DNA from 3 places in the Shigella dysenteriae genome. Region 2 is predicted to be linked to each of the others. Evidence: predicted binding sites of a transcription regulator. Region 2 holds the regulator's gene; each other region holds the start of a gene.
The links. The regulator CRP, encoded in region 2, controls carbon source genes, mostly activating them, when cyclic AMP is high. The targets are predictions, from matches to a motif close to ATGTGANNNNNNTCACAT.

Region 1 (5,290 bases), 950 kb from region 2:
CCAGAACCGTACAACACCACTTTATGCACGTTCGCGCTCAAGCTGCCCCACGGCGCTTCGACGTCGAACTTATAGTGATCTGCCAGTGATTTCAGCATCTGGAAATAATAGAAGTTGCGGCGATCCCAGCCACGGATCGCACCACCTGCCAGCGACAGTTCCGGATTCTGGATCACGCGGTCAGGATCGAAATATTGCTGTACGCCAAGGCCGTCGCAGGTCGGGCAGGCCCCCGCCGGGTTGTTAAACGAAAACAGTCGCGGCTCCAGCTCGCGCATACTGTAACCGCAAATTGGGCAGGCGAAGTTGGCGGAGAACAGCAGCTCTTCCGCTTTCGGGTCGTCCATATCCGCCACTACCGCGGTACCACCGGAAAGCTCCAGCGCGGTTTCAAAAGATTCAGCCAGACGTTGGGTAAGATCGTCACGCACCTTGAAGCGATCAACCACCACTTCAATGGTATGTTTCTTTTGCAGTTCCAGTTTCGGCGGATCGGAAAGATCGCAGACTTCGCCATCAATACGAGCACGGATGTAACCCTGGCTTGCCAGGTTCTCCAGCGTTTTGGTGTGTTCGCCTTTGCGCTCTTTAATGATTGGCGCGAGTAGCATCAGACGCTTGCCTTCCGGCTGCGACAGCACGTTATCCACCATCTGGCTGACGGTTTGCGCCGCCAGCGGGACGTCGTGGTCCGGACAGCGCGGTTCGCCGACGCGGGCGAACAACAAACGCAAATAGTCGTGGATTTCGGTGATTGTCCCCACCGTAGAACGCGGGTTATGAGACGTCGATTTCTGCTCAATTGAGATGGCAGGAGAAAGCCCCTCAATATGATCGACGTCCGGCTTTTCCATCAGTGACAGAAACTGCCGCGCGTAGGCGGAAAGGGATTCAACGTAACGGCGCTGCCCTTCGGCATATAAGGTGTCGAAAGCGAGCGAGGATTTGCCAGAACCCGAAAGCCCGGTCACGACAATGAGCTTGTCGCGGGGGATAACGAGGTTGATGTTTTTGAGATTATGGGTGCGGGCGCCCCGAACTTCGATCTTATCCATTCACCTTTCCCGGATTAAACGCTTTTTTGCCCGGTGGCATGGTGCTACCGGCGATCACAAACGGTTAATTATGACACAAATTGACCTGAATGAATATACAGTATTGGAATGCATTACCCGGAGTGTTGTGTAACAATGTCTGGCCAGGTTTGTTTCCCGGAACCGAGGTCACAACATAGTAAAAGCGCTATTGGTAATGGTACAATCGCGCGTTTACACTTATTCAGAACGATTTTTTTTCAGGAGACACGAACATGGCCAGCAGAGGCGTAAACAAGGTTATTCTCGTTGGTAATCTGGGTCAGGACCCGGAAGTACGCTACATGCCAAATGGTGGCGCAGTTGCCAACATTACGCTGGCTACTTCCGAATCCTGGCGTGATAAAGCGACCGGCGAGATGAAAGAGCAGACTGAATGGCACCGCGTTGTGCTGTTCGGCAAACTGGCAGAAGTGGCCAGCGAATATCTGCGTAAAGGTTCTCAGGTTTATATCGAAGGTCAGCTGCGTACCCGTAAATGGACCGAACAATCTGGTCAGGATCGCTACACCACAGAAGTTGTGGTGAACGTTGGCGGCACTATGCAGATGCTGGGTGGTCGTCAGGGTGGTGGCGCTCCTGCAGGTGGCAATATCGGTGGCGGTCAGCCGCAGGGTGGTTGGGGTCAGCCTCAGCAGCCGCAGGGTGGCAATCAGTTCAGCGGCGGCGCGCAGTCTCGCCCGCAGCAGTCCGCTCCGGCAGCGCCGTCTAACGAGCCGCCGATGGACTTTGATGACGATATTCCGTTCTAAGAATCTGCATCTTTTGTGTTGAGATCTCTCAACGCGAAACATATGCGTCCAGGAGTCGAAAATGAATTTCGGCTCCTGAAATATTCAAGGATTATTACTCTCATTAATTTATTATACCGGATTTTACAAAATATCTGATTTTGCAATTTGTACCGGTTTATATCTTCTATAATCTCTCTATTTCATGTTGCTCAACTTTGTTTAACTGTGTGGTAAGTTTCTAAGGTTTTCAACAACAATAGCCATGTTTAATTCTTCAGGCAGCACTCTTGTTTCACTCCATTTTTTTCCATGTAAGATATCGCCATGGTCTATATCAAAATGGGTTTCTTCTACAATGAGTGTTATTTTCGTGCATAGCCCATCTTGTCTGATGGATACAGTTTGGCGTAGATGTTCATTTTGAGAGATAAAATTTATATCTTTGGGGGTTCCATCAAGATTGGACTCGAAAGAGGTTATTTCTGCCATGAGTTTAGATAATTGCTCGGAATTAAACTCGACTTTTCCATTCGTCATGGTATTAATAAGGTCCTTTAAGAGGTTTTTAAAATCATCAATATTTGTATAATAAACTGCATTGAATTGAAATGGATTTGAATTGTATTTCTCCATTTTAACCCTGTCGCCATGATATTGTTCCATTTTTAATGTATTTGGACTAAATATTATCGGCACGATCTTCTCCTTGATAATTATTGAAAATATTACGGTGTCGTTAGGTAGTGCAATTTATTTCTTTTTATCCTAGCCTTACTCATATTTTTGAACTATCAAAAATTGCTCATTTGTATAAAATTCAGCAAGGGGGTGGCGAAGATAGTGAAGATGCTAAGCGTACAACACCTTCAAGCGTTGATTAAAAGAAAGTGCGATATGTGATGATAGGGCGGCCGAGGAAGCTATTCATCGACCGCTTGTGAAGGGATAAAAGTCAAGAAAGTGAAATCAGGTCAAAATCATTGGCCATTGTGGCGGTGTCTGATTCATCTCTTCTATCATCACCGACTCGATGTTGTGCCAGATAGCGGTGATGTCCGCCATTGTGATGCCAAGCAACCCCATAGCGAACCAACAGGCGGAAACCACGCCCAGACCGCTGCTGATCACTGCAAGTCCGACATAATCAGACCGACGAAAACGGATGTTGAGCGTGCTGGCCAGAAACATCATTACGGCACTAAGAAGTTGCCAGCGAAGAAGAACCACGCCAGTGGTGAGGGTAGCCATCAAACAATTCCTCTGAAAAGAGCCGATGCCCTGGACAGCGCGGCGTTGTTCACGGGAGGCGTGGTACACTCTGGCTATCGCGGGGCTTGCAGAACACAAAAATGAAACACTCTGTTTGTTTCATTAATTTTGTGAACTATATCACAATTGATTGTTTGTTAGCCATATTAGGACGTGACTTTTATTGCTGTACAGATTATGTGGTTTTTCAGTGGCATTAAGGGTATATCTTCCCGCCGCCTCTGTATTCCTGTAGAAAATTAATTTTGAATATCAATGAATTATTTTCATCCAGGTGACGATTACAAAGGTATCAATTTCAAATCAGGCAAAAGTGCTATTTATACCGTAAGATTTATCTAAAGACGTCGGTAGCCAGGGTTTCACCTTGCAATGGCCGGGTATAAACAGGCAGGAAATTGATAGCAATGAGTCATCGTGCACGACACCAATTACTGGCGTTGCCGGGCATTATCTTTTTAGTTCTCTTTCCCATCATTCTTTCGCTATGGATTGCCTTCCTTTGGGCAAAATCAGAAGTGAATAATCAGCTCCGAACCTTTGCTCAACTGGCACTGGATAAATCCGAGCTGGTCATTCGCCAGGCAGATTTAGTGAGCGATGCAGCAGAACGCTATCAGGGGCAAGTTTGCTCTCCAGCCCATCAAAAGCGAATGTTAAATATTATTCGTGGCTATCTTTATATTAATGAATTGATCTATGCCCGTGATAACCATTTTGTATGCTCATCACTGATAGCGCCTGTAAACGGCTATACGATTGCACCGGCCGATTATAAGCGTGAACCTAACGTTTCTATCTATTATTACCGCGATACGCCTTTTTTCTCTGGCTATAAAATGACCTATATGCAGCGGGGAAATTATGTGGCGGTTATCAACCCTCTCTTCTGGAGTGAAGTGATGTCTGATGACCCGACATTGCAATGGGGTGTGTATGATACGGTGACGAAAACCTTTTTCTCGTTAAGCAACGAGGCCTCGGCAGCAACGTTTTCTCCGCTGATTCATTTGAAGGATTTAACCGTACAAAGAAATGGCTATTTATATGCGACAGTTTATTCGACAAAACGCCCAATTGCAGCCATTGTTGCGACTTCATATCAACGTCTTATAGCCCATTTTTATAATCATCTTATTTTTGCGTTACCCGCCGGTATTTTGGGGAGTCTTGTTCTGCTATTACTCTGGCTACGTATTCGACAAAACTATTTGTCTCCCAAATGCAAATTGCAACGCGCCCTCGAAAAACATCAACTTTGCCTTTATTACCAGCCAATAATCGATATCAAAACAGAAAAATGTATCGGTGCTGAAGCGTTATTACGTTGGCCTGGTGAGCAGGGGCAAGTAATGAATCCGGCAGAGTTTATTCCGCTGGCAGAAAAGGAGGGGATGATCGAACAGGTAACTGATTATGTTATTGATAATGTCTTCCGCGATCTGGGCGCGTACTTGGCAACACATGCCGATCGCTATGTTTCTATTAACCTGTCGGCCTCCGATTTTCATACGTCACGGTTGATAGCGCGAACCAATCAGAAAACAGAGCAATACGCGGTGCGTCCACAGCAAATTAAATTTGAAGTGACTGAGCATGCATTTCTTGATGTCGAAAAAATGACGCCGATTATTCTGGCTTTCCGCCAGGCCGGTTACGAAGTGGCAATTGATGATTTTGGTATTGGCTACTCTAACTTGCATAACCTTAAATCATTGAATGTCGATATTTTGAAAATCGATAAATCGTTTGTTGAGACGCTGACCACCCATAAAACCAGTCATTTGATTGCTGAACATATCATCGAGCTGGCGCACAGCCTGGGGTTAAAAACGATCGCTGAAGGCGTCGAAACTGAGGAGCAGGTTAACTGGCTGCGCAAACGCGGTGTGCGCTATTGCCAGGGATGGTTCTTTGCGAAGGCGATGCCGCCGCAGGTGTTTATGCAATGGATGGAGCAATTACCCGCGCGGGAGTTAACGCGCGGGCAATAAAACTACAGGCGGTGGCGATAATCGCTGGGAGTGCGATCAAACTGCCGACGGAAAACGCGGGAGAAGGTCTGCTGCGAGACATAACCCAGGTCCATTGCGATATCAAAAATCGGACGCTCGGTGGTGCGCAACTCAACGGCGGCCAGTAACAGGCGGCGTTGGCGAATGTAATCGCCAAGCGTCTGATGCGTCACCGTGC
Region 2 (5,290 bases):
TTATGGATCATCAGGTGATCCCGAAACCGGAAAGTCTCCCCCCGCAGGTGGAGTATCAACTGACTGAACATGGCGGTCATGTTGGCTTTATTGGCGGTACATTACTTCATCCGCAAATGTGGCTGGAGTCACGCATTCCTGACTGGTTAACAACGTATCTGGAGGCGAAATCATGTTGATTCCGTGGCAAGACCTCTCCCCCGAAACGCTGGAAAATTTAATTGAAAGCTTTGTGTTACGTGAAGGCACCGATTATGGTGAACATGAGCGTACACTTGAACAGAAAGTCGCCGACGTCAAACGCCAGCTACAGTGCGGAGAAGCGGTGCTGGTATGGTCAGAGCTGCACGAAACGGTCAATATCATGCCGCGCAGTCAGTTTCGCGAATAACCTGCAACCGTCGGCGGACGAGATAATAATGATAGCTAAGTCATGGAGTTACTATGTCTGCCAAACATCCGGTCATTGCGGTAACAGGATCCAGCGGCGCGGGGACCACCACCACCAGCCTCGCGTTTCGTAAAATATTCGCCCAGTTAAATCTGCATGCAGCCGAGGTGGAAGGCGACAGTTTTCACCGTTACACCCGCCCGGAAATGGACATGGCGATCCGCAAAGCGCGCGACGCCGGGCGGCATATCAGCTACTTCGGCCCCGAAGCGAACGACTTCGGCCTGCTGGAACAAACCTTCATTGAATACGGTCAGAGCGGCAAAGGGAAATCTCGCAAATATCTGCATACCTACGATGAAGCCGTACCCTGGAATCAGGTACCGGGAACATTCACCCCCTGGCAACCTTTACCAGAACCCACTGATGTACTGTTTTATGAAGGTTTACACGGCGGCGTAGTCACGCCACAGCATAACGTTGCGCAGCATGTGGACTTACTGGTCGGCGTGGTGCCTATCGTTAACCTTGAGTGGATTCAAAAACTGATCCGCGACACCAGCGAGCGCGGGCACTCACGAGAAGCAGTGATGGACTCAGTAGTGCGTTCAATGGAAGACTATATCAACTACATCACACCGCAGTTTTCCCGCACCCATCTTAACTTCCAGCGCGTTCCCACCGTCGACACTTCAAACCCGTTCGCGGCAAAAGGTATCCCGTCGCTGGATGAAAGCTTTGTGGTGATCCATTTTCGTAATCTGGAAGGGATCGATTTCCCCTGGCTGCTGGCGATGTTGCAAGGCTCATTCATTTCCCACATCAATACGTTAGTGGTGCCCGGCGGCAAAATGGGTCTGGCAATGGAATTAATTATGCTGCCGCTGGTGCAACGATTGATGGAAGGAAAGAAAATCGAGTAACTCTGCTATTACGCCGGATAAAATACTATCCGGCTTCACAACGGGATAGTTAAATCACGCGGCAACCACTTCATACGAGTGAGTAATATTCACCGCTTTTTCCAGCATCAACGCCACTGAACAATATTTCTCGGCAGAGAGATCAACCGCACGCGCAACCGCTGCGTCTTTCAGGTCGCGACCGGTGACGATAAAATGTAGATTAATGTGCGTAAACAGGCGTGGTGCCTCTTCGCGGCGTTCAGAGGTCAATTTTACTTCACAATCGACCACATCCTGACGCCCTTTTTGCAGGATCGAAACCACATCGATGGCACTGCAACCACCCGCCGCCATCAACACCATTTCCATCGGACTTGGTGCTTTATCGCCTGAGTTGCCGTCCATTAAAATCTGATGACCAGAGGCGGATTCGCCCAGAAAAGTTAACCCTTCGACCCACTTCACTCGCGCTTGCATTTTTGCTACTCCACTGCGTCAATTTTCCTGACAGAGTACGCGTACTAACCAAATCGCGCAACGGAAGGCGACCTGGGTCATGCTGAAGCGAGACACCAGGAGACACAAAGCGAAAGCTATGCTAAAACAGTCAGGATGCTACAGTAATACATTGATGTACTGCATGTATGCAAAGGACGTCACATTACCGTGCAGTACAGTTGATAGCCCCTTCCCAGGTAGCGGGAAGCATATTTCGGCAATCCAGAGACAGCGGCGTTATCTGGCTCTGGAGAAAGCTTATAACAGAGGATAACCGCGCATGGTGCTTGGCAAACCGCAAACAGACCCGACTCTCGAATGGTTCTTGTCTCATTGCCACATTCATAAGTACCCATCCAAGAGCACGCTTATTCACCAGGGTGAAAAAGCGGAAACGCTGTACTACATCGTTAAAGGCTCTGTGGCAGTGCTGATCAAAGACGAAGAGGGTAAAGAAATGATCCTCTCCTATCTGAATCAGGGTGATTTTATTGGCGAACTGGGCCTGTTTGAAGAGGGCCAGGAACGTAGCGCATGGGTACGTGCGAAAACCGCCTGTGAAGTGGCTGAAATTTCGTACAAAAAATTTCGCCAATTGATTCAGGTAAACCCGGACATTCTGATGCGTCTGTCTGCACAGATGGCGCGTCGTCTGCAAGTCACTTCAGAGAAAGTAGGCAACCTGGCGTTCCTCGACGTGACGGGCCGCATTGCACAGACTCTGCTGAATCTGGCAAAACAACCAGACGCTATGACTCACCCGGACGGTATGCAAATCAAAATTACCCGTCAGGAAATCGGTCAGATTGTCGGCTGTTCTCGTGAAACCGTGGGACGCATTCTGAAGATGCTTGAAGATCAGAACCTGATCTCCGCACACGGTAAAACCATCGTCGTATACGGCACTCGTTAATCCCGTCGGAGTGGCGCGTTACCTGGTAGCGCGCCATTTTGTTTCCCCCGATGTGGCGCAGACTGATTTATCACCCCGATATCAACTATGCACTTCGACAAACGCTGGTGCTATGTTTGCCCGTGGCCGTTGGGTTAATGCTTGGCGAATTACGATTCGGTCTGCTCTTCTCTCTCGTTCCTGCCTGTTGCAATATTGCGGGCCTTGATACGCCTCATAAACGTTTTTTCAAACGCTTAATCATTGGTGCGTCGCTGTTTGCCACCTGTAGCTTACTGACACAGCTGCTACTGGCAAAAGATGTTCCCCTGCCCTTTTTGCTGACCGGATTAACGCTGGTACTTGGCGTCACTGCTGAGTTGGGGCCATTGCACGCAAAATTGCTTCCCGCATCGCTGCTGGCAGCCATTTTTACCCTCAGTCTGGCGGGATACATGCCGGTCTGGGAACCGTTGCTCATCTATGCGTTGGGCACTCTCTGGTACGGATTGTTTAACTGGTTTTGGTTCTGGATCTGGCGCGAACAACCGCTGCGCGAGTCACTAAGTCTGCTGTACCGTGAACTGGCAGATTATTGTGAAGCCAAATACAGCCTGCTTACCCAGCACACCGACCCTGAAAAAGCGCTGCCGCCGCTGCTGGTGCGCCAGCAAAAAGCGGTCGATCTAATTACCCAGTGCTATCAGCAAATGCATATGCTTTCCGCGCAAAATAATACTGATTACAAGCGGATGCTGCGTATTTTCCAGGAGGCGCTGGATTTACAGGAACATATTTCGGTCAGTTTGCATCAGCCGGAAGAGGTGCAAAAGCTGGTCGAGCGTAGCCATGCGGAAGAAGTTATCCGCTGGAATGCGCAAACCGTCGCCGCTCGCCTGCGCGTGCTGGCTGATGACATTCTTTACCATCGCCTGCCAACGCGTTTTACGATGGAAAAGCAAATTGGCGCACTGGAAAAAATCGCCCGCCAGCATCCGGATAATCCGGTTGGGCAATTCTGCTACTGGCATTTCAGCCGCATCGCCCGCGTGCTGCGCACCCAAAAACCGCTCTATGCCCGTGACTTACTGGCCGATAAACAGCGGCGAATGCCGTTACTTCCGGCGCTGAAAAGTTATCTGTCACTAAAGTCTCCGGCGCTACGCAATGCCGGACGACTCAGTGTGATGTTAAGCGTTGCCAGCCTGATGGGCACCGCGCTGCATCTGCCGAAGTCGTACTGGATCCTGATGACGGTATTGCTGGTGACGCAAAATGGCTATGGTGCAACCCGTCTGAGGATTGTGAATCGCTCCGTGGGAACCGTGGTCGGGTTAATCATTGCGGGCGTGGCGCTGCACTTTAAAATTCCCGAAGGTTACACCCTGACCTTGATGCTGATTACCACCCTTGCCAGCTACCTGATATTGCGCAAAAACTACGGCTGGGCGACGGTCGGTTTTACTATTACCGCAGTGTATACCCTGCAACTGTTGTGGCTGAACGGTGAGCAGTACATCCTTCCGCGTCTTATCGATACCATTATTGGTTGTTTAATTGCTTTCGGTGGTACCGTCTGGCTGTGGCCGCAGTGGCAGAGCGGGTTATTGCGTAAAAACGCCCATGACGCTTTAGAAGCCTATCAGGAAGCGATTCGCTTGATTCTGAGCGAGGATCCGCAACCTACGCCACTGGCCTGGCAGCGAATGCGGGTAAATCAGGCACATAACACTCTGTATAACTCATTGAATCAGGCGATGCAGGAACCAGCGTTCAACAGCCATTATCTGGCAGATATGAAACTGTGGGTAACGCACAGCCAGTTTATTGTTGAGCATATTAATGCCATGACCACGCTGGCGCGGGAACACCGGGCATTGCCACCTGAACTGGCACAAGAGTATTTACAGTCTTGTGAAATCGCCATTCAGCGTTGTCAGCAGCGACTGGAGTATGACGAACCGGGTAGTTCTGGCGATGCCAATATCATGGATGCGCCGGAGATGCAGCCGCACGAAGGCGCGGCAGGTACGCTGGAGCAGCATTTACAGCGGGTTATTGGTCATCTGAACACCATGCACACCATTTCGTCGATGGCATGGCGTCAGCGACCGCATCACGGGATTTGGCTGAGTCGCAAGTTGCGGGATTCGAAGGCGTAATGCAGGCTAAACCATCGGATAAGGCATTCACGCCGCATCCGACATCTTTTGCCTGATGCTTCGTATTTACGCCCCAACCACCTTCGCCACCGCGTGGGCGAAACGTTGCATCCCTTCATCGATATCCGCATCTTCCACCACCAGCGACGGTGCAAAACGCATCACATCCGGTCCGGCATTCAGCACCATTACGCCAGCCCCTGCGCCCGCATACAGGAAATCACGCGCCCGACCTTTGAACTGTGGCTTAAGCTCCGCGCCAATCAACAGCCCCATACCGCGAATATCGCTAAACACATCGTACTGCTGATCGATCTTCTGCAGATGGTCAACAAAACGCTGGCGTTTCGCCTGAATGCCTTCCAGCACTTCAGGGGTATTGATGATATCAAACGCCGCGCCCGCTACTGCACAGGACAGAGGATTACCGCCGTAGGTGGAA
Region 3 (5,290 bases), 1.2 Mb from region 2:
TTGGATTGTTTTCCCGCCACTGCCAGGACTGACGGAATAACTCCACCAGCATGCTGTTATGCGTTGCTTCGGCAATGGCGAGATGGAACTGCATATCACCGCTTTCGCTGCTACCCGGCGCGCTGGAAGCCAGTTCACGCTCTTCCAGTTGCAATGCCTGACGCATTTTGACGATATCTTCGCGGGTAGCCTGCAAAGCGGCAAACTCGGCGATGTTGCTCTCCAATAACTGCCGCGCCTGTAACAGCTCAAAAGGACCGGCATCGTTGCAGACGTTGGCATCCGGACTGTCTGTGTTCTGGCTGCCTGAGTTATCAAGAACATAGATACCGGCACCCCGGCGTACTTCCACCAGCCCTTTGATCTCCAGCATGATCAGCGCTTCACGTACCACCGTCCGCGTGACATCAAGCATTTCTGCAATTTCACGCTCCGGCGGCAGCCGTTCGCCAGGATTGTACGGCGTCTTTATGATCAGATCGCGGATCATCGCCCCGACTTCCTGGTAAGGTCTTTGCGCAGAGGTGGCAGATTTCATGGTGTTGTGTCCGTTAGGTGCGGTTAATCAAATTTTTGCCGGATGCGGCGTGAACGCCTTATCCGGCCTACAACGGGCAATTTTACGGCCCGTTAATCTCAAACTATACCATTAGCACTGGAAGTTGGCACGTACAGGTGGACAAAAAAATGAAAACTGGTCAACCAAATATCAGTTTGATTGACCAGTAAGTCTGTAGGGTAATCAGTTAGTTACAGCGCAGCCACACACTCGCGCGCACCGCGTTCGCACAGCTGCTGATATGCCGCCGTCACCGCGCCAACAAAGTCGGCATTCTGCGGCAGATCATCGGCAAAAATACCGCTCAGGCCCAGCAGCGCTTTCACGCGGTCTGCGCCCTGATACTGCGCGTTAATCTTCTGGAACTCGGCCAGCATCGGGTCGACCACGTCAATGGCATTACCCTGCTCATCCACGCCCTGGGTGTAACGCATCCAGCCAGCCACGCCCAGCGCCAGGTGACGCCAGCTGCCGCCGTTTTGCAGGTGCAGACGCACCGGATCCAGCAGACGCTGCGGTAACTTCTGGCTGCCGTCCATCGCAATCTGCCAGGTACGGTGACGCAGAGACGGGTTGCTGAAACGCTCGATCAGCAGCGTCGCATAGGCGTTCAGGTCCGTACCCTCCGGCATCGACAGCGTTGGCGCTTGTTCCTGCATCATCAGGGCAAAGGCCGCTTTGCGATAATCCGGGTTAGTCATGGTGTCGGCAATAGTTTCATAGCCGCCGAGGTAACCGAGGTACGCCAGGAAAGAGTGGCTGCCGTTCAGCATACGCAGCTTCATCATTTCGAACGGCACAACGTCTGCAACGAACTGTGCGCCCACTTTATCCCAGTCCGGACGACCATTAACGAAGTTATCTTCAATCACCCACTGACGGAAGGGTTCGCAGGCAATGGCGCACGGGTCGTAAACACCCAGCTGGTCAGCAATTTCCTGTAAGGTTTCTGGCGTCGCCGCCGGAACGATGCGGTCAACCATGGTGCACGGGAAGGTGACGTTCTCTTCAATCCATGCCGCCAGCTGCGGATCACGCGCCTGAGCCAGCCCCAGAACCGCGACCTTTGCCACATGACCGTTCTCACGCACGTTGTCGCAGGACATGACAGTAAACGCTTTCAGCCCTTTTTCACGACGCAGACGCAAGGCTTCGACGATGTAACCAATTGCAGACTTCGGCGCAGTCGGGTTTTCCAGATCGTGCTTGATCAGCGGGTTATTGAGATCCAGTTGACCGCTTGCCGCATCAGCGCAGTAGCCTTTTTCCGTGACCGTTAGAGAGACAATCGCCGTTTGCGGACGCGCCATCGCGTTGAGAATACCTTCGCAGCCGTCGATTTCCGGATGCAGCGCTTCTTTCATCGAACCGATAATTTTCAGCTCGGTGCTTTCTGCGCCTTTTTCCGCTACGGTGTACAGCAGTTGCTGTTTTTTCAGGTTTTCGATCAGCACGCGGTCGTTGCCTGGCATCAGGTTAACTTCGCAGATGCCCCAGTCGCTGTCGGTGCTTTCCAGCAGATGATGGGTATACAGCGCCTGGTGCGCGCGGTGAAACGCCCCGCAACCGAGATGCACAATGCGTGATTCCAGACGAGAATGATCCCATGACGGGCGGGCAACCGGCAGATTGCTGTCAACAATAGTAGTCATCGTAAACTCCAGAATCCGTCTTCAGAGAGTGACGGCAAGGAAGAAGGAACCGGCACGGCGCGCAGCCATGCCGGTGGATATTAACGGCTAAAGAAAGCGCGCTGGATCGCCAGTTCGACACCGCGAACTTCGGCCAGGCCTTTCAGACGACCAATTGCGGAGTAACCTGGGTTGGTTTTCTTCTTCAGGTCGTCCAGCATCTGATGACCGTGGTCCGGACGCATCGGGATCAGGTCTTCTTTGCCTTCCGCTTTACGACGGTGTTCTTCTTCAACAATCGCTTTCACCACTTCGTACATATCAACGTCACCGTTCAGGTGCGCCGCTTCGTGGAAGGTTTTCGGGTTATCTTCACGCATGGTGGAGCGCAGATGGGTGAAGTAAATACGCGGACCGAACTGCTTGATCATATCAACCAGATCGTTGTCAGCACGCACGCCGTAGGAACCGGTGCACATGGTGAAACCGTTCGCCATGCTGTTTACGGTATCAACCATCCACTGCATATCTTCAATGGTGGAAACAATGCGCGGCAGGCCGAGGATCGGGCGCGGCGGATCGTCCGGGTGAACCGCCATACGCACGCCAACTTCTTCAGCAACTGGAATAATCGCTTTCAGGAAGACGGCAAAGTTTTCGCGCAGCTTCGCTTTATCGATATCTTTGTACAGCTCCAGGTGCTTACGGAACTGGTCGAGGGTATACCCTTCTTCCGCGCCCGGCAGACCGGCAATGATGTTACGCGTCAGACGCGCTTTGTCTTCGTCGCTCATAGTGGCGAAGCGTTCAGCTGCCTGAGCAATTTCTTCTTCGGTGTAATCCGCTTCCGCGCCTGGACGTTTCAGGATATGCATTTCGAATGCAGCGAATTCGATCTGGTCGAAGCGCAGAGCTTTGGAGCCGTCTGGCAGCACGTATTCGAGGTCAGTACGGGTCCAGTCGAGCACCGGCATGAAGTTGTAGCACACGGTGCGAATGCCGCACTGCGCCAGGTTGCGCAGAGTCTGCTGATAGTTAGCGATCCACTGCTCATAGTTGCCAGTGTGGGTTTTGATATCTTCGTGAATTGGTACGCTTTCTACGACAGACCACACCAAGCCTGCGTCTTCAACGATCGCCTTGCGTTTGAGGATCTCTTCTACGGACCATACTTCGCCGTTCGGGATATGGTGCAGCGCGGTAACCACGCCAGTGGCGCCCGCCTGACGGACATCAGCTAAAGAAACCGGATCGTTTGGGCCGTACCAGCGCCAGGTCTGTTCCATGATTTTTCCTCTTTCACATAGTGGGTTCCACAGCAAAGAGACGCGGAACCCTGGAGTTGTTTAGGTATCCGGATGAACAACCAGACCGCAGCCGTGGCGTTGCATCGGATGAGATGGCGTATAAGTTCTACCTTTTGGTAAGACATGTCAACCCGAATTCTGAAATTGGTTAACCACATCACAAGAATTTCACTCTCCTGGTTGTTGCTGCAAATTGCAGCAAAAGGTAATCGATGGTTATTGATCAGAGGATGTGACATTCATCGCAACAATGGTTGACCAATTTACATAACATGTCGCCCAAAATAACAACGGTTCAACCAGGTAAGGTAAAACGTTATGCATGTGCTTAACATTCTCTGGGTGGTATTCGGCATTGGTCTGATGCTGGTACTGAATTTGAAGTTCAAAATCAATTCAATGGTGGCTTTGTTGGTGGCGGCGCTGTCCGTCGGGATGCTGGCGGGCATGGATTTGATGTCGCTGCTGCACACCATGAAAGCGGGCTTCGGCAACACGCTGGGGGAACTGGCTATCATCGTGGTGTTCGGTGCGGTCATCGGTAAATTGATGGTCGACTCCGGCGCGGCTCACCAGATAGCACATACGCTGCTGGCGCGTCTCGGTCTGCGCTATGTACAGCTGTCGGTGATTATCATCGGCCTGATTTTTGGTCTGGCGATGTTCTATGAAGTGGCCTTTATCATGTTAGCGCCGCTGGTTATTGTCATTGCCGCCGAAGCTAAAATTCCGTTCCTGAAACTGGCGATCCCGGCAGTAGCAGCTGCCACTACCGCACATTCACTGTTCCCACCGCAGCCGGGTCCGGTGGCGCTGGTGAATGCTTATGGCGCAGATATGGGGATGGTTTATATCTATGGCGTACTGGTGACGATCCCAAGTGTAATCTGCGCAGGTCTGATCCTGCCGAAGTTCCTCGGCAATCTTGAGCGCCCAACGCCATCATTCCTGAAAGCAGATCAACCGGTAGATATGAACAATCTGCCCTCTTTCGGCGTTTCGATTCTGGTGCCGCTGATCCCGGCGATCATTATGATCTCTACCACCATCGCCAATATCTGGCTGGTAAAAGATACCCCTGCCTGGGAAGTGGTTAACTTTATCGGTTCCTCGCCGATTGCAATGTTTATTGCGATGGTGGTTGCATTCGTACTCTTTGGCACCGCACGTGGTCATGACATGCAGTGGGTGATGAACGCTTTTGAAAGTGCGGTGAAAAGCATTGCAATGGTGATTCTGATCATCGGTGCGGGTGGCGTGCTGAAGCAAACTATCATCGACACCGGCATTGGCGACACCATCGGCATGTTGATGTCCCACGGCAATATCTCGCCCTACATTATGGCATGGCTGATCACTGTGCTAATTCGTCTGGCGACGGGTCAGGGTGTCGTTTCGGCGATGACCGCCGCCGGGATTATCAGTGCTGCAATCCTTGATCCAGCAACTGGTCAGCTGATTGGCGTGAATCCGGCGCTGCTGGTGCTGGCGACGGCTGCGGGTTCCAACACCCTCACCCACATTAACGATGCATCTTTCTGGTTGTTCAAAGGTTACTTTGACCTGTCAGTAAAAGACACGTTGAAAACCTGGGGTCTGCTGGAGCTGGTCAACTCCGTGGTTGGGCTGATTATTGTGCTGATTATTAGCATGGTAGCGTAAAAGAACACCAGAGCCTGCCAATGGCAGGCTCAGTTCGGATTGTCGGCAAAGTGCGCTTTGTTTATGCCAGATGCGACGCTGACGCGTCTTATCTGGCCTACAAAGGGCTAACGTGCAGGTTTTTAGCTTCA

Region 1: a site for CRP is predicted at 3,206-3,223, ahead of HUZ68_RS01305 (YjcB family protein). Genes of this name have one in related genera too.
Region 3: a site for CRP is predicted at 3,728-3,745, ahead of uxuA (mannonate dehydratase). Genes of this name have one in related genera too.

The regions. Positions count from the first base shown of each region.
Region 1 covers NZ_CP055055.1:246,945-252,234, forward strand. The annotation lists gene uvrA (excinuclease ABC subunit UvrA) at 1-1,055, opposite strand, end outside; gene ssb1 (single-stranded DNA-binding protein SSB1) at 1,310-1,846, shown strand; gene HUZ68_RS01300 (hypothetical protein) at 2,048-2,524, opposite strand; gene HUZ68_RS01305 (YjcB family protein) at 2,795-3,076, opposite strand; gene pdeC (c-di-GMP phosphodiesterase PdeC) at 3,505-5,091, shown strand; gene soxS (superoxide response transcriptional regulator SoxS) at 5,094-5,290, opposite strand, start outside.
Region 2 covers NZ_CP055055.1:4,368,072-4,373,361, forward strand. The annotation lists gene HUZ68_RS20955 (hydrolase) at 1-179, shown strand, start outside; gene HUZ68_RS20960 (YheU family protein) at 173-391, shown strand; gene HUZ68_RS20965 (phosphoribulokinase) at 445-1,314, shown strand; gene HUZ68_RS20970 (OsmC family protein) at 1,369-1,773, opposite strand; gene crp (cAMP-activated global transcriptional regulator CRP) at 2,075-2,707, shown strand; gene HUZ68_RS20980 (YccS/YhfK family putative transporter) at 2,758-4,848, shown strand; gene argD (bifunctional acetylornithine/succinyldiaminopimelate transaminase) at 4,915-5,290, opposite strand, start outside.
Region 3 covers NZ_CP055055.1:510,451-515,740, reverse strand. The annotation lists gene uxuR (Uxu operon transcriptional regulator) at 1-538, opposite strand, end outside; gene HUZ68_RS02475 (fructuronate reductase) at 751-2,211, opposite strand; gene uxuA (mannonate dehydratase) at 2,292-3,476, opposite strand; gene gntP (gluconate permease GntP) at 3,816-5,159, shown strand.